DNA from 4 places in the Paenibacillus sp. FSL L8-0340 genome. Region 2 is predicted to be linked to each of the others. Evidence: riboswitches for the same ligand, from Rfam matches in the RefSeq annotation. Region 2 holds a riboswitch; each other region holds the start of a gene.
The links. Region 2 has a riboswitch for cobalamin ahead of metE (5-methyltetrahydropteroyltriglutamate--homocysteine S-methyltransferase). Riboswitches for the same ligand answer to the same signal wherever they lie in the genome.
Positions count from the first base shown of each region.

Region 1: it holds a riboswitch for cobalamin, as region 2 does, so the genes downstream of both, NST07_RS04865 (DUF4430 domain-containing protein) here and metE (5-methyltetrahydropteroyltriglutamate--homocysteine S-methyltransferase) in region 2, are expected to answer to the same signal.
Region 3: it holds a riboswitch for cobalamin, as region 2 does, so the genes downstream of both, NST07_RS09050 (energy-coupling factor ABC transporter permease) here and metE (5-methyltetrahydropteroyltriglutamate--homocysteine S-methyltransferase) in region 2, are expected to answer to the same signal.
Region 4: it holds a riboswitch for cobalamin, as region 2 does, so the genes downstream of both, NST07_RS02360 (anaerobic ribonucleoside triphosphate reductase) here and metE (5-methyltetrahydropteroyltriglutamate--homocysteine S-methyltransferase) in region 2, are expected to answer to the same signal.

Region 1 is NZ_CP151967.1:1,063,790-1,067,999, forward strand. Features, by position in the region: gene NST07_RS04860 (glycosyltransferase) at 1-1,120, shown strand, start outside; cobalamin riboswitch at 1,577-1,778, shown strand; gene NST07_RS04865 (DUF4430 domain-containing protein) at 2,040-4,210, shown strand, end outside.
Region 2 is NZ_CP151967.1:5,230,989-5,235,198, forward strand. Features, by position in the region: gene metE (5-methyltetrahydropteroyltriglutamate--homocysteine S-methyltransferase) at 1-1,673, opposite strand, end outside; cobalamin riboswitch at 1,837-2,046, opposite strand; gene NST07_RS23945 (undecaprenyl-diphosphate phosphatase) at 2,333-3,193, opposite strand; gene NST07_RS23950 (DedA family protein) at 3,266-3,898, opposite strand; gene NST07_RS23955 (FtsX-like permease family protein) at 3,916-4,210, opposite strand, start outside.
Region 3 is NZ_CP151967.1:2,012,500-2,016,709, forward strand. Features, by position in the region: gene NST07_RS09045 (ArsR family transcriptional regulator) at 1-929, opposite strand, end outside; cobalamin riboswitch at 1,093-1,282, shown strand; gene NST07_RS09050 (energy-coupling factor ABC transporter permease) at 1,543-2,307, shown strand; gene NST07_RS09055 (energy-coupling factor ABC transporter substrate-binding protein) at 2,307-2,603, shown strand; gene cbiQ (cobalt ECF transporter T component CbiQ) at 2,587-3,378, shown strand; gene NST07_RS09065 (ABC transporter ATP-binding protein) at 3,448-4,210, shown strand, end outside.
Region 4 is NZ_CP151967.1:516,400-520,609, forward strand. Features, by position in the region: gene nrdG (anaerobic ribonucleoside-triphosphate reductase activating protein) at 135-650, opposite strand; gene NST07_RS02360 (anaerobic ribonucleoside triphosphate reductase) at 647-2,632, opposite strand; cobalamin riboswitch at 2,968-3,199, opposite strand; gene NST07_RS02365 (MTH1187 family thiamine-binding protein) at 3,615-3,923, shown strand; tRNA gene NST07_RS02370 (tRNA-Thr) at 4,005-4,076, shown strand.

The DNA.
Region 1 (4,210 bases), 3.3 Mb from region 2:
CGACAAAGAAACGGTATACCGTTTCCTGGCCTGGTCACAGAACAACCGGCTGTTCACGGTGTCGAAGAAGAAGCTATACCCGGGCTACCGCCGGGCGATTCTAAAGTATTTCCTGAACAGCGACCGCGAAGCCTTCAAGAGCAGGGATTTCCGCAAAAGCTATGTCTCCGCTGCTGGGCCTGCTCTGCAAAATGTATATAACGAAGCCCGCTCCCAGCTGGCTTCGCCGCTGGCGCGGTGGGTTAGCCGCAGCCGATTTCAACTCCTGATCTCCGGCTCCATTCTGGGGATCGTACTGATTGGCGTTATTATCGCCATCAGCCTGCTGCGGCCGGACAGCCCGGACACGGCTCTGCCGGAGGGCAGCGCAGCACCGGACGGCGGCCACCCGCCTGCTGCCGTGTATCTTAGCGGCAGCGGAGAAGGCGCGGGCAGCAGACTGGTATTCACCTTTGCTGACGCTGAAGAATGCACCGCCTTTACTCCGGCGGAGATCAGTGTAGCAGCCTCCGGTGGGGATCCGGAGGTCTACAAGGTCACGGCGACGTCGAGCCGGTGTCTCGCTCCGTCGCCGGATGCGGGGGCCGCCGGCATGAACGGCGGCAGTGGAACGGCAACGCCGGATGCGTCAGCCGGAACGGAAGCCGGCGCGACCGGGAACGCGAACGCCGGAACGGAAGTCGACGCGACAGGGACCGCGAACACCGAAACAGAGGCCGGCGCGACAGGGACCGCGAACGCCGGAACAGAAGCCGGCGCGACCGGGAACGCGAACACCGAAACAGAGGCCGGCGCGACCGGGAACGCGAACGCCGGAACGGAAGCCGGCGCGACAGGGAACGCGAACGCCGGAACAGAAGCCGGCGCGTCCCCGGCTGTGTCATCCGCGCCTTCGCCGGGAGAGACCGGGGGAGCTTCGTACCAAGTCACTGTGGATCTGGAACCGGGGGCTAAGCTGGCCGAGGGCAACATGATCATCGCGGGCGATTATAAGCTGACTCTGCAGTCGGATCCAGCACTTACGGCAACCCCTACACCGAGTGCCCAGCCTACTGCAACTGCGACTGCAACTGCAACGCCTACGGATGATGGCGGAGCAGCAACCGAGGCTCCTGAGTAAAGTGATATAAACAGACAAAAATCCTGAACCGCATGTTTTGCCCGGAGAGAGCAGGGCAGATGCGTGTTCAGGATTTTTCTTCTTTCACAGAGCTCCGGCGTTGGTTATGACGGATCACCCTGTAAAGGGATTCTCTCCCTCTAATGTGGACTGTATATTGAAAATAAGTTGTATAAGACGATATACTACCGCTAAATTATCCGGTTGAGCCTTATGTGGCGTTTTACGAAATAATAGCGGGTGTAAATCCGCCTAATCCTTATTAATGAGGGAGTAGCCAAAACTTAGCGGGCATTTTTTCCGCTACTAATGATGAACTGCGTGCAGACAGGTTGGGATCAACGAAGAGTGTGTTTGATGCTTTCGAAAAGGGCTCAGCCGGCAACGGGCGGCATTGGAACAGCTTTTCTATAGACATACAAGGGAATAGTGGATATGATTATGAATATTAAAATTTGATAGTCTAGTGAAAAGGGTGCAGATTCTATCCAGTAGAATTTGCTTAAAAGGGAAGTCCGGTGCAAGTCCGGCGCGGTCCCGCCACTGTAAATGCGGAGCGACTCTTAAGGGTGCCACTGTCCTGTGAAGCAAGGACGGGAAGGCGGAGGGAAGCTGTGAAGCATAAGCCAGGAGACCTGCCTTTTTCTTGAACGTTTCTATTCTTCGTGGGGTAAGAATGCGGAACATTACAAATGGATGTGGTGGCGGAGCTTGAGCACCCCCGTGCTTCATTTGTATTCTTCCGAGGCCGCCCTTAGCAGGGGCGGTTTTTTTGAGGGATGAGGATGAAGTATAAGCCGGTGCTGTATGTTATCCTTCTCTCTCGCAGAAACGGCCCCGTCCTTTTGAAATGGACAGCATAGCCGTTTCTTCTTGTTGTCCGCTGCTTCACTATTTTATTCACGGAAAGAGGTTAACGATGAAGACTCTTCTCTCTGCCAAGTCCTTTATGCTTGGCCTGGCTTTATTGCTGGTTATTTCGATTCTGGGAACAGCGCTTGTTCCTTCAGGGCAAGTGTTTGCCGGGGCGGTCTCCGCTACCGCGTCCGGAGGAACGGAAAGTGTTACTGCTGCTGTGTATGCAGCAGACGAGTCTGGCGCAGAGCCGGCTGCGGCTGCATTAACAGCGAAGCAGCAGATTACCGTTGCCGGAGCGACCTATGCGGCTGCCGAGTATATGCTCAGCAGCGGCGTGACGTCAGAATGGCAGGCGGTTGGCCTCGCACAGGCGGGCTACAAAGTACCGGAAAGTTATGTCCGGCTGCTGGAGCAAAAGGTGCGGACAGCCAGCGGCAGCTTTGCCGCAGTCACGGATTATGCACGGATTGTGCTCGCGGTACAAGCCGTGGGGGCTGATCCGGCGAATTTTGCCGGAAACGGCTCTGAGCCGGGTTTTAATCTGGTTGAGCGTATCTATAACAGCGACAAAATGAGCGGCCAGACGCTGAACAATCCGGTCTATGCGCTGCTGGCACTGGATTCAGGCAATTATACTATTGGGGCGGATGCCAAATGGAGCAAAGCGGCGCTGCTCAGCGAGATCCTGTCCAAGCAAAATGCAGACGGCGGGTTCGCCTTGACTTCCGGGGCAAGCGAGCCGGATATGACGGCGATGGCTTTAACGGCCCTTGCTGCGCATAAGAGTGATCCGGCGGTTGCAACTGCCGGGCAAAAAGCAGTAGCCTGGCTGTCTGCTGCGCAGGACAGCAACGGTGGCTTTGGAGGCAGCAGCGAAAGCGCGGCACAGGTCATTATCGGCCTTGCCTCCTTCGGGGTAGACCCGGAAGGAGCAGAATTCACCAAGGGTGAAGCAGATCTGATAAGCAGACTGCTCAGCTTCAGTGTAGAGGGCGGCGGGTTTGCCCATAATCAGGGCGGAAATGTAAATGCTTTTGCTACAGAGCAGGGGCTGCAGGCGCTGGTGGCCTACACCCTGTACAGCGGGGGCGGAAACGGCAAGCTGTATGACTTCACTAAGCCTGCGGTTCCGAATCCGTTAGTGTATGTGCCCCTTGTAATTGAAGGGCCGCAGAACACGCTGGGAGAAGGGATGGCATATGCAGGCAATGTCCTCGAGGTGCTGGAGAAAGTGGCCGCCCAGAAGGGCCTTCCGGTTAAGAATGAATCGGGCAGCTATGTAACGGGAATCGGCAGTATCCAAGCCGGAATCTACGGCGGCTGGGATGGCTGGAAATATGCTGTGTCCCGGGACGGGGCATGGATTGATCCCGATGTAGGAATGAAGGATTTTAAACTTAAGGAAGCAGACCGGGTTCTCGTTTATTATGCGGGCAACGATACGCAGCTGGTGAATTCGCTGACGCTGTCCGCGTTGCAGCCGGGTGAGGAGGAGCCTTTCTCAGTCACGGTTACCCAGATAAAATGGGTATGGGACAATGCCACAAATATTTCGAGTCCTGTAACCTCAAGTGCATCTGGTGTGGAAGTGGCAATCGGAGACCGGAAGGCAACAACCGGTGAAGACGGCAAAGCGGTCTTTGCCGAAGGTGTTCCGGCAGGAGACTATACGCTAACCGTAACCGGTTATGTTGCGGACAATGCACCAACTATCGCTAAATATTCGCAAGCTGTAAAGGTAATCTCCAAGAATGTACCAGTTCATCTGTCGGTTGAAGGACCTGAGGGGCCGGTCGCTGAGGGAGCGCTGCAAGCATCCAACGCGCTGGCGGCATTGAAGAAACTTACGGCATCCGGAAATATTCCGCTGGAGATTACGGAGTCCTCCTACGGCAGCTATGTGTCGGGCATTAATGGGATTAAGAACGGAACCCATGACGGCTATTGGAACTTCCTGGTGTCGCGCGGCGGGAAATGGATCTACCCAAGCGAAGGCATGGGTGACTTCAAGCTGCAGGCACAGGACAAGGTGCTTGTCTATTTTGCCGGTGCCAACACGCAGGCAGTAAATTCCGTTACAGTATCTCCACCGCAGCCAAAACCGGGGGAAACGTTTAAAGTGACTGTTACCGGGGTGGAGTGGGTATGGAATAACACGACATTTGCTTCCGAACCGGTTGTTTCACCGGCAGCCGGAGTGAAGATAACCATTGGCGGTAAATCAGTCACTAC
Region 2 (4,210 bases):
ATCCCTTTTACCGGAAGACTGGTGAGCGACTGGGCATACAGACTTTCCTTCACGGTCATAGGACCGGTAAACGCAACATCGGCATAAATGACCGGCGGCTTCACACAACGCGAACCGTAGGATTGGACCCAGCCCCCTTTAGTAAAGAGGTACCCTGCCAGCTTCTCGCCGAAGAATTCAACCATATCCGTCCGCTCAAATTCACCGTGCACGAGCACATCCAGCCCGAGCTCCTCTTGAAAAGTAATCGCATCTGCAATTTGCTGGCGGATAAATCCGTCATAGCGCTCCTGGTTCCAGACGCCCTTGCGCCATTTGAGCCGGGCCTGGCGCACTTCAGGCGTCTGCGGGAAGCTGCCGATCGTCGTTGTCGGCAGCAGCGGGAGCTGCCACTTCTGCTGCTGCACCTTTACGCGTTCCGCGAAGGGCAAGCTGCGGCTGTCCGGCAGCTTATCCAGGCTGCGCACCTGCTCAGCCACATCCTGCCGCCCGCGTTCCGGCAGGGCGCGGAACACATTCAGCGCCTCGCGGCTCTCGGCGAGCGCTGCGGCATAGACCTGCCCATCCTCTCCCGCCGCTGCTGCAATCAGACTCAGCTCCGCCAGCTTCTCGTCGGCGAAGGCCAGCGCCTGCCGTACCGCAGGCTTTAACTTATCCTCGCCTTGAACGGTTACCGGCACATGCAGCAGACTGGAGGATGGCTGGAGGATAAGCCGTTCGTCCGGCACATGGGACTTCAGCGCGCGGACCAGCTCAAGCTTGGCATCCAGATCGGAGCGCCAAATATTGCGCCCGTCGATAATGCCCGCTCCCAGCCATTTGTCCTCCGGCCAGCCCAGGCGCCGGATCGACGCCAGATTGACCCCGCCGTCATGGACGAAGTCCAATCCGATGCCCTGCACAGGCAACTCCAGCAGTGCTTCCAGCGGCTCTGCAGCTTCAAAGTAAGTCTGCAGCAAGACATGAAGTCCGGGCACTGCTGCAGCGATCTCTCTGTAGATCGTTCCCAGCAGTTCAACTTCTTCCGCGGTTAAGCCGGTTACGATAGCCGGTTCGTCGATCTGTACCCAAGCCACGCCTTCCTGCTGCAGCTCCTGCAGCAGCTGCACATACACCGGCAGGAAACGGGCAGCAACCTCTACAATTTGATCTGCAGCGAATCCCTTGGAGAGCTTCAGGAAGGTATAGAGTCCGACTATAACCGGCTTGCCTTCAATACCCGCCTGCTCTTTGGCGAAACGGTAGGCAGCGAGCGGTTTGTTCTCAATCAGGCGGGGAGTCTGCCCGCCGATTTCCGGCACGATATAATGGTAATTCGTATTGAACCATTTAGTCATCTCGCAGGCAGGGGCAGCCGAATTGCCGCGCGCCATGGCGAAGTACAGATCGAGCGGAATGTCTCCGCCGTCGTAGGCATAACGCGGAGGAACAATGCCAAACATAGCAGCGGTATCCAGCACATGGTCATAAAAGGTAAAATCATTGACAGGAATCAGTGCGATCCCGGCCTGCTGCTGTGTCTTGAGGTGCTGAAGCTGAATACCGGCCATTTCCGCGCGCAAGGTTTCTTCACTGATTTTGCCGCTCCAGTAAGCCTCCAGCGTCTTTTTCCACTCCCGGTTCTTTCCGATTCTCGGATAACCGAGGCTGCTCGTCTTGATGTTGTTTGTCATTACAGTCACTCCCTTGTTTATAATAATTGCCTTAGGCTTTTAGGTAATGATTTCAGTCGGTATCAATAATAAAGAGCGTCTTCCCCTAACCAGGCCGCAGGGAAAGACGCCCATGGGCTGCCAATGGGTAACGTCTTAACACCTCCCTATCTTCCGTAGGTACTGCAGTGCTGTTGAGACAGGCAGGTCTCCTGGCTAGCGGCGTCGGCATCCATCAGCAAGTCTTCCCGGCGAAGTAGAGATGGCCAGTGACATGGGCTGCTATGAACTCTTCCGTTACAGTGGCGGGACCGCATCGGCTTGACCGAATTTCCCTATTAAGCCTCCGGGCCTTTCTGATGCTCCGGCTGGCGCCTGTCTCCGATATTTGCAAATTGTATTCATCCCGTAATCTGATGCCATCATACTGAATCCGATACCTTATCCGCAACAGATTTACGGGTATTCCCGTTATACACATTCCCTATAGCTGGCGCCGTGCAGGCTCATTTTGCTGCGATTCTGCCACACATTCCCTCACAGCCTCTCTTCAAGAAGCAGCTTCAGCAGAACGTTTGGTATACAGCATAAAGAACCGGCTGCACCGTCCTTGACAAGGAGGCACACCCGGTTTCTTTTCGATAAATGATAGCAATCAACGGGCTGTTTCAGCCTGTCTTTTAGAACCAGACGAGGTAGACTACCCCGGCAAGAACGAGACGGTAAATCGCAAACGGCATGAGCTTGATCCGGTTGATCAGCTTCAGGAAAAACTTCATAGAGAGCAGCGCGAACAGGAATGCACTAATGAACCCGGCAATAAAAAACGGCAGGGCATCCATCGTGAAATACTGCCAGTTCTTGACCAGTGAAATCAGACTCGCACCCGCCATAATCGGCACTGCCATAATAAAGGTGAAATCGGCAGCCGCACGGTGGCTCATACCCAGCAGCACTCCACCTGAGATGGTCGATCCGGAGCGTGAAAAGCCGGGCCAGAGCGACAAGCATTGGATCAAACCTACCGATAGCGCCTGTCTATATGTAATTTGGTCAACACTCTCTGTCTTGATTTTTTTGGGGGCGAACCGGTCGGCAAAAATCATGAATATTGCCCCAATGACTAGTCCGATCAGGACCGTCGATGTCGAGAATAAATGCTCGTCGATGTAATCCTCGAACAGAAATCCGAGAATTCCTGCCGGAATAAGTCCCACAATGACCTGCGCCAGCTTCAGCCGGCCTTCCGTCTCCACCGGAGGTTGTCCTTCCGGCACCGCCGTCAGCTCCTTGCGGCTGAACCGCTTGAGACCCAGCAGGTCGATAAACCGGTTGCGGAAAATGATAACTACCGCCAGGATCGAACCCAGCTGGATGACTACTTTGAACGTGTTCGCCGCATATTTTCCGAGAAATTCCTGGGATTTCAGCCACATATCATCCACGATTACCATATGACCGGTCGAGGATACCGGAGCAAATTCAGTTAATCCTTCTACAATGCCCAGAATGATGGCTTTAATAATTGTTAACAGCTCCATATTGATCCCCTCCTTTTTGTTGACCTCCCCTATGAGAGGCTTTAAATAGTTCTGCGAAACCTGTGAATTTAATTAATCTGTGGTATCTACCGGTTTTCTACCGGACTGGCGTTTGCGGAAATAGAGCACACCACCCACAACAACTCCCACAGCAATCAATACGTAGACGACACTTGAGTAAGCTTCCATGTACACGCCAATATCCTCCCAGGATTCTCCCAGCGCAGCACCCAGCAGAATAAGCAGCACATTCCAGCCCAGCGTCCCGATCGTCGTAAACAGCATGAATAACCCGAATTTCATCCCCGACATTCCTGCAGGAATGGAGATCAGACTCCGTACCAGCGGAATCATGCGGCAGAACAATACCGTCCAGTAGCCGTATTTGTCGAACCAGGCATCCGCTTTGCGGATATCCTTTCCGCTGATCCGGAGTAGTCCGCCCCAGCGGTCCACAATCCGTTCTAGTCTGTTCACGTCCAGCATCCGGCCGATCCAGTACAGCACAAGTGCTCCCAGCAGCGAGCCGGCCGTTGAGGCGATCAGCACGCCGGGGATGGTCATCCCGGAAGTGGTTGTCATGAAACCGCCGAACGGAAGGATTACCTCCGAGGGGATAGGCGGAAAAATATTTTCCAGGGCCAGCATCAGAAAAATGCCCAGATAGCCGAACTGTTCCATAAAATCGGTAATCCATGTTTTCATTTCGTGCTCCTCCGCGTTCAGATGAGATTTTTTTTGAGATTGCGCAAATAACGGCTGCGGATAAGGAAGAAGTATAACCCCTGCGCAGCCAGGTAGCCGATAAGCACCGCTCCCGTTTCGGCAGCGATGGACAGATAGAACAGCCGCTGCAGCGCAATAAAGGCGAACAAGCTGTGCAGGATGGCCAGCCCCACCGGAACAAAGAACATCAGTGACAATTGCAGGGTCACAGTCCGGTCCAGTTCCTGGTCGGTCAGGCCCATTCTGGACAAGGTGGAATACTGCAGCCGGTCATGGTCAAGATCCATGTAC
Region 3 (4,210 bases), 3.2 Mb from region 2:
TTATCCGCGTCAGCACTATTGAATCCATCGGTATAGAACAGCTCTACGACCAAATCCTCGTTGTAATTGCCGAAGCCTTTGCCGAATAAGGTGAGCCCGCCGATATGTTCGGCATCCTCTTCCACCGAGAGCCTGAAGGTCCACTGCTTGTTGCGGATTGCTACCTGTTCCAGCGTAATGTCGGAGAGTTTTAAGCCGTCCATATAGGTTCCTTTTGGAGTAATGCGCAGCTGCTTGAGCAGGCCGTATTGATTGGTGTACGCGGGCCACCAGGCAGGGGTATATTTCCCCGGGCTGTCTCCGTAATCGCCTGGGCTAGTCCAATACCCTAGCTTCTGGCCATTCAGCGTGAATGCAATATCCGAAGGCCAGTTATTATTGGTTGACGGTGCTTCGGAGGCTATCTCCATCGTAATGATGAGCTCCTCCGGCTGTTGGCTGGATAACAGGAAGTTGGGTATTTTGTATTCGACATACCCTTTGCCAAACCAGAGAATTCCGGCATTCATCCGCTCCATATCCCAGAAATAACGCGGATCGTCGAAGCTGCCGATGATATGCTCGGTAGTGGCCAGCCCGCAGGTGGGCTCTATCTCAAAGTCGGAATAATGTCCGACCGGTATTTCTTTCCTGTGACCCTTGCGCTCTGCTTTGGCCTGGAGTGGGAAGATAATCTCCACCCCTTCAGCGGCAAGAGAACAAATCTTCTGCAGTCCGCTTCGTCCGGGGGCCATATGGGTGCGGATCAGTCCGGCCGTTTCCAGCTTGCGCACATGCATTGTCATAATGGCACTGCTCAGCTTGACCGCTCCCGCCAATTCCTTTACGTTCATGGGCTGAACAGCGAGCAGCTGCAGCATTCGCAGACGTACAGCGCTTGAGAGCGCCTCGTACACCGGCAGGGAATCTTCGGTAAGATCAAGTTTCATTTTCTGGGTACGCCTCCGGATTCAAGTTATATAGTTAATGATTATATTACTTAAATGAATTTCTTACAACCCGTAGGGTCCACCGGATGGTGTGCTGGAGAACTTTGCCGCTCCACTTTTATCACAGACACCCCCCGGCGAAGTCCACTATAATGTACAGGATAAATTAGCGATAAGACAAGGTGCCCTTGTAACTACAAGGGGTAACAGGGAATCGGGTGCAAATCCCGAGCGGTCCCGCCACTGTAAGGAAGAGCTGAACTTCAGCATGTCACTCGGCAAACAGCCGGGGAAGACGAAGGAAGGCGTTATGATCCCGAGCCAGGAGACCTACCTTGTTTGCGCGCACCACGACTCTACGCGGATAGGAGCGGTGTACGAATTGGTTAAAGAGATGAAGGCATGCATTTTTGGAGACGGTGGATGTTGAAGATTTGGTGCAGAGCAAGTGCCAGCTTCAGCTACCCCAAATTACAATTCTGCGAATTCTTCGCTGTTGCAGCGGGACCACCATCTCTTACATATCTGATGACGTACATAGCACTCCCACCCCCCGGGGCGGGAGTTTTTGATTTGATGCGGCACAAAATGACGAATCCATGGAGGGAAAAGCATGAACAAACGCAAGTTTTGGAGTTTTGCTGCACTCATTGCCGGATTTACCGTTTATTTTTTGCTGAATGAGCCGGGCACGGCCAACGCGATGCATATTATGGAGGGTTTTCTGCCGGTAGGCTGGGCCGTATTCTGGTGGGGGGCATTTCTGCCGTTTTTTGCCCTTGGAGTCCTTAAGCTGAAGAAAATGACCAAGGACAACCCGGAGCTGAAGCTGCTGCTTGGGCTGGCGGGTGCATTTACCTTTGTATTGTCAGCACTCAAAATGCCTTCCGTAACCGGAAGCAGCTCCCATCCTACAGGAACGGGACTTGGTACTGTAATGCTGGGGCCGCTGCCGATGAGCGTAATCGGGTCTGTTGTGCTGCTGTTTCAGGCGCTGCTGCTGGCACACGGGGGGATAACGACACTTGGAGCGAATGCATTTTCGATGGCGGTGGCCGGTCCTTTTGCCGGGTATGCGGTCTATAAGCTGCTGATGAAGGTGAATGGACGTGAAAAGCTGGCTGTCTTTATGGCGGCGGCAGTGGCCGATCTCATGACGTATGTGGTGACCTCGGTTCAGCTTGCAGTGGCTTTTCCGGCAGCAGACGGAGGTGTGCTGGCTTCTCTGATTAAGTTCGGCGGTATTTTTGCCGTGACGCAGATTCCGCTCGCCATCAGCGAGGGGCTGCTGACCGTGCTGCTCTGGAACTGGCTGAAATCCTACAGTCCGAATGAGCTGTCGCTGCTGAAACGGCAAACCAAGGGAGGAAGTCTGTGATGAGCAATAAGTGGAAAAATGGGTTGATGCTACTGGCGGTGATTTTGCTGGTGGTGCTGCCTCTGCTGCTGGTGAACGGGGAATTCGGCGGGGCTGACGATGCCGCAGAGGGTGTAATTACAGAGATTGATCCCGGTTATGAGCCCTGGTTCAAACCGCTGACGGAGCTGCCCGGCGAAATGGAAAGCATGCTGTTCGCGCTGCAGGCGGCGATCGGGGCCGGAGTGATTGGCTATTCCATCGGCCTGCTGAAAGGCAGACAGGACCGGCGCAAGCTTAATGATCAGAAGAATTGATGCGTTATCCTATAGCAATGCGCTGAGGCAGCTGCCCGCGATGTGGAAAAGCCTGTTCGCAGCGTTCATGTTCATCCTTTCCTATGCGCTTCATCCGGCCTTGCAGCTTGTGGTTGCCGGCTGGATGAGTGTGTGGTGCGTCCTGTACGCCAAAATCCCGCTGCGTGCCTACGGCCTGCTGTTTGGTACGGCACTTTTGTTCTTTTGTCTGAGCCTGCCGGCCCTGTTGCTTGAAATTGGCCTTCCAACTGCCGGTGAGACGGTAATGTCCTTGCAGCTCCCGGCTTCGACTCTTTCGCTATACATTACGGCGGAGGGGCTGCACCGGGCAGGGTTGCTGCTGGCGCGTGTGTTGGCCTGCCTGACCTGCTGCTTTTTTATCATATTTACAACACCGTTCGGAGAATTGCTGCAGGTACTCCGCAGGCTGCGCATGCCGCAGATCGTACTGGAGCTCATGCTGATTATGTACCGTTTTCTGTTCCTGCTGAGCGATACAGCACATGGAATGATGCTGGCGCGGCGGCTGCGCGGCGGCAGAAGAGGACGGGTGGCCAAACTGCGGGAAGTTGCGGGAATGGCGGGCTCGCTGTTTGCCAATACGATGCACCGCTACTATGGGCTGTCGCAGGGGCTAATAACCCGGGGGTACATGGGTGAGATTATTTTGCCGCCTTACGTGTCACGCCCGGTGCCGCGCAGATTCGCGGTTCAGGCCTGCGTTGGTATTTCCCTGTTGCTGCTCGCTCAGTTATGGATCTTGCGGAGCAGGTGATTACCTGATGCAGGAATCAGCCAACGGCAGGAGTAGAAGTGGAGACTGAACAAGAGTAAGGAGATTGCAATGAATAACGAATATAGCCTGGTCTTTGAGGGGGTCGCCTACAGTTATCCGGACACGGCGGAACCTGCGCTGCGGGAGCTGACTGTCTCCATCCCCAAAGGACGAAAAACAGCAGTGCTCGGCCACAACGGCTCCGGCAAATCAACCTTGTTTCTGCATGCGGTTGGCGTACTGCGTCCGCAGAAAGGCAGGGTGCTGCAGGGCGGCACCCCATTGGCCTATTCCAAAAAAGAGCTGGCCGCCCTGCGCCGCCGCGTGGGCCTCGTCTTTCAGGACCCCGAGCAACAGCTGATTCTTAGTACGCCTATCGAGGATATCTCTTTCGGGCTGCGGGGGACAGGCATGGATGAGGCCGCTATTCAGAAGCGCTGCCTGGAAGTGCTGGAGCAGCTGAATCTGCTGGCTCTGCAAGATAAGCCGGTTCATCAGCTCAGTCTGGGCCAAAAAAAGCGCACGGCGCTCGCAGGGGTTATGGCGATGGAGCCGGAGCTGATTTTGCTGGATGAGCCGACCTCCTATCTGGACCCGCTCTCCGAGAGACAGCTGCTTGCGGGACTTGAAAGCATTTCTGCCAAGGGCACCACGGTGGTCATGGCGACGCATGATATGAATCTAGCCTACCGCTGGGCGGACTGGATCATTGTGCTGGATAAAGGAATCTGCCGGGCAGCCGGATCGCCGGAGGATATTCTTGCAGACGGGGAAGACCTGCGGGCGCTCGGTCTTGACCTGCCGCTGCTCGCTGATTTATGGCATAGCCTGC
Region 4 (4,210 bases), 2.7 Mb from region 2:
GCCAGGAAATGGCGGCTAAGCCGACATTTCAAAGCTGCCTTCGAAGCAGGCGATAGATCGTATCGCGTGCTGGAATCCGGGTCTGCGGAAAACAGAAGCTTAAAGTATACCATGAAATTTATATTTCCAAAAAGCTAAAGTACAGCAGGCTGCCAATGGATGACTTCCTTGCCGGCAAGGCTGGCCGGAATGTCGATAATCCGCTGGTTGCTGCTTCCCCGGTAGGGAAGGGTAGTATCTTTAAGCTCTTCTACAAATCGTCCGTCAATCACTACATGGCACAAGGCCAGCAGATTCCATTCCGGCGAGCCCGGAGAAGCCGTCAGCTCTTCATACGTATAACCGGTATAAATCCAAATTGAGAAATCCGGCAGCACAGCGCGAAGCTCATGAATGAAGCCCGCAGCCTCTTCTGCCGAGAAAAAAGGGTCCCCGCCGGCCAGCGTCAGGCCGTCCAGCAGCGGATTAGCGGCAATTTCGGCAATAATCTCACGCTGCCGCTCCAGGGTGAACACTTCACCAAAATTGAAATTCCACGTTTTCGGATTGAAGCAGCCCGGGCAGCGGTGGCGGCAGCCGCTGAGGAAGAGGACGGCCCGCATGCCCTCTCCCTCATTAATTGATTCCGGGTAGTAGCCGCAAATATTCATAGATGCTTGAGGCGGTCTCTTACTTCGGCCTGCTTGGCGGCGTTGAAGCGGGTCTGGTAATCGCCGGTCAAATATCCGGTTACCCGGCGCAGGCGGCGGATATGGGTGTCATGCTCATGCGCGCCGCAGGAAGGGCAGTTCGTGCCGATAACCCCTTCATAGCCGCAGCCGGAGCAGCGGTCAATCGGGTGGTTAATGCTGAAATAACTGATTTCCTGCTCCAGCGCGTAGCGGATGATTTTGACAAAAGCCGCCGGGTTGCTGCGGGCATTGCCGTTCAGTTCCACATAGGAAATGGCTCCGGCGTTGCAGTACTCATGGAAAGGGGCCTCAAGGCTAATCTTCTTGGCCGCACTGAGCTCGTAATACACTGGAATGTGGAAGGAGTTCGTATAATATTCGCGGTCGGTTACGCCGGGAATAGAGCCAAGCACCTTGTGGTCCACCTTGGTGAATTTGCCGGACAAGCCTTCGGCAGGTGTTGCAAACAGCGTGATGTTAAGATTGAGCTCTTCGCTCTTGCGGTCGCAGTACTCGCGCATATGGCGGACAACGGCGAGCGCTTTGGCATGGACTTCCATGTCCTCGCCATGATGTTTGCCGTACATGGCCTTCATGCACTCCGCCATACCGATGAAGCCGAGCGACAGACTGCCGTGCTTCAGCAGCTCGCCTACGCTGTCCTCGGGAGCAAGCTGTTCGCCGCCTTCCCAGACACCTTCGCGCATCATGAAATCGGAGGCTTTGGCTTTCTGGGCCGCTTGAATCCGGAAACGGTGCAGCAGGCCTTCCAGTGCAATATCCATATAATGATTCAGGTCGTCGTAGAAGCCTTCCTCGTCGGGAGCAAGACGGCGGCCTGTTACAGTGCCGTGAGCGAGGCCCAGACGGACCAGATTCAGGGTGTTGAAGGACAGATTGCCTTTGCCGGAGCAGTGATTACGTCCGAAACGGTCGCCCAGTACCCGGGTGCGGCAGCCCATCGTAGCAAATTCAGTGTCCGGGTCAGCCGGATCATAGTACTGCATGTTGAGCGGAGCATCCAGATTGGCAAAGTTCGGATACAGTCTGCGTGCGGAACATTCGGCTGCTTTGAGGAACAGCTCATAGTTCGGATCGCCCTGCTGCTGGTTGACGCCCTGCTTGCATTTGAAGATTTGGATCGGAAACACCGGTGTTTCTCCGCTGCCGAGGCCGTTCATGGTGGCGGTCAGCAGGGAGCTGATCACAAGCTGGCCTTCGGGGGAGATACAGGTGCCATAGTTGATGCTGGTAAAAGGAATCTGTCCGCCGGAACGGCTGGACATCGTATTGAGATTATGTATCATACTCTCTGCTGCCTGCAGTGTTTCGCTTTCGGTCTCTTTCTGCGCAAAGCGGAAGGCGCGAGGATACTGCTCCGCCAGATCGCTGCGGCTCATCGAGATTTCGCCGAGGTGATCACCGGCTTGTCCTTCTTCAAAGTACTCCAGTCCCTTGCGGAACAGCTTGGCGAAGGATTTGGTCACGTACGGGGCAAGATCATAATCCAGTTTATTGGCGGATACGCCGCCGTATTGGGCATTTTGCTGGGATTGGAAAATAATCGCCACCAGCGACATTGCGGTCATAATCGAGTTCGGAGGACGGACACTGCCGTTGCCGGTATTGAAGCCTTCGCGGAGAAGGCGCTCAAACGGGATAAAGATGCAGTTGGTCGTTCCGATGGCGTATTGATCCAGATCGTGGACGTACACGACATTATCCTGAATGGCCTGCACGAGCTGTGGCGGCATCGTGAAGTTGCGGGCATACCACTTGGAATATTCACTGCCGAATTTGCTCATTTTGCCGGAGAAGCTTTCTCCGTTCAAATTGGCATTCTCGCGCAGCAGATCCAAATCCCGGCTGTCGATAATATCCCGTCCCAAATGAATAACTTCCTCCAAAAGAACTTCCTGTGCAGCTTGTCCACCGTTGTACCGTTTCTCCAGCAGCGTCATTGTCTAGCTCTCTCCCCTCGGTATAGTAAGAACGAAGTATATACTTCCTGATAGCAGTAAAAAAGCATCTCCCGCCGAAGAGGCGGAAAATGCCCGAATGCGTACGAAATATCCTTACAAGGATATTTGCCGGTTGTCTTGATGAACATACAAGCAGGGGACAGGGGTAATCTCTGTCCTGTTCTTATATATTCCGCAGAAGCCGATACCTGAGGGCGATAATGGTTTATAGCCCTCAGGTATCGGCAGCCTTGGCTCCTTAAAACACGGGAAGGCTATGTCTGCTTGTGCAGGCCGCATTGCGGACACCTCACCTGGTCCTCGCAGGCATGAATGATGGTGTCGGCGAAACAGGCAGGTCTCCTGGCTTCCGGTGAATCCTCCGGCGCCTTCCCGAGAGCTTTGAGGCCCCTCAGTGGCTATTGCCGGTAGACGCTGCTTGACGGGCTTCAGAAAGCCTGCAGGCATCCGGTTACAGTGGCGGGACCACAGCGGATTTGCACCGCGTTTCCCTATTAAGCTTCAGCTCGCTTGAAAGAGCGAAACACCTGTTTCCACTATATTTTGTTGTCGTTAGATAAAAATAACCCAATATGTTGTGTTTGTAAACCATTTTTTGAAACTCCGCGCGGGGAGCGGGTTCTGCGGTTTTACTCACAAATGATCCACAGTTAGTCCACAGGTAATCCACAAGTTGGGTGCAAAAAGTGTCTGGATAAAGTCATAAATTGTCTTAAAAGATGCCACAAAGAGTCCATAAATATTGTGAGCGTGACACTGGAATGCCTAATGAAGAAATATGGGGGACGAAGGGTTACGAATGGTGGGGGTTAGCGGTTTGTGGGTGTGCGGCGGAGTTGCTACAATAAGAACAGGCCGTAGACATATATCAGGAACTTTAGGTTTATAGTCCGTAATAAGGTCGCGCGAGGAAATTTCCAATAAAGGGTTTTTTTTACAGCATATTAAGGAGGGATTCAGAATGGCAATTGGCGAAGTAACCGTAATTCCAATCGGCACAGGCAGCACGAGCCTGAGCTGTTATGTGGCCGATATGCAGCGTGTGCTCAGGGGAGTGGAAGGGATCACTTATGAGCTTACATCTATGGGGACGATTATCGAAGGACCGATCCCGCGGATTCTCGCTGCCGTAGAAGCGCTGCATGAGTCGCCTTTCGCTGCCGGGGCACAGCGGGTATCCACGTCGCTGAAGATTGATGACCGCCGCGACAAGCCGTCTACAAGCCGCAGTAAGCTGCAATCCGTTGAACGCAAGCTGCAGGAGAATTGAAGCCCGGATGTTGTGAAAAAAGGTTGCGTTTTTGGCTGAAAGTTGTATAATATTTTTTGTTTGACAGAAAAAATGCTTTAAGCTGGTGTAGCTCAGGGGTAGAGCAACGCACTCGTAATGCGTAGGCCGGGGGTTCAATTCCCTTCACCAGCATCCTAAAAAAACATACGCGGCGCGGCTTCTTGGAATTTCGGGGGGGCTGCGCTTTTTTTTGATTTTTCTACCATTCTTCTTATTTTTACCCGAGTAAAGGGGGGTTTCTGAGTCGCGCTGACCTCAATTGCCAG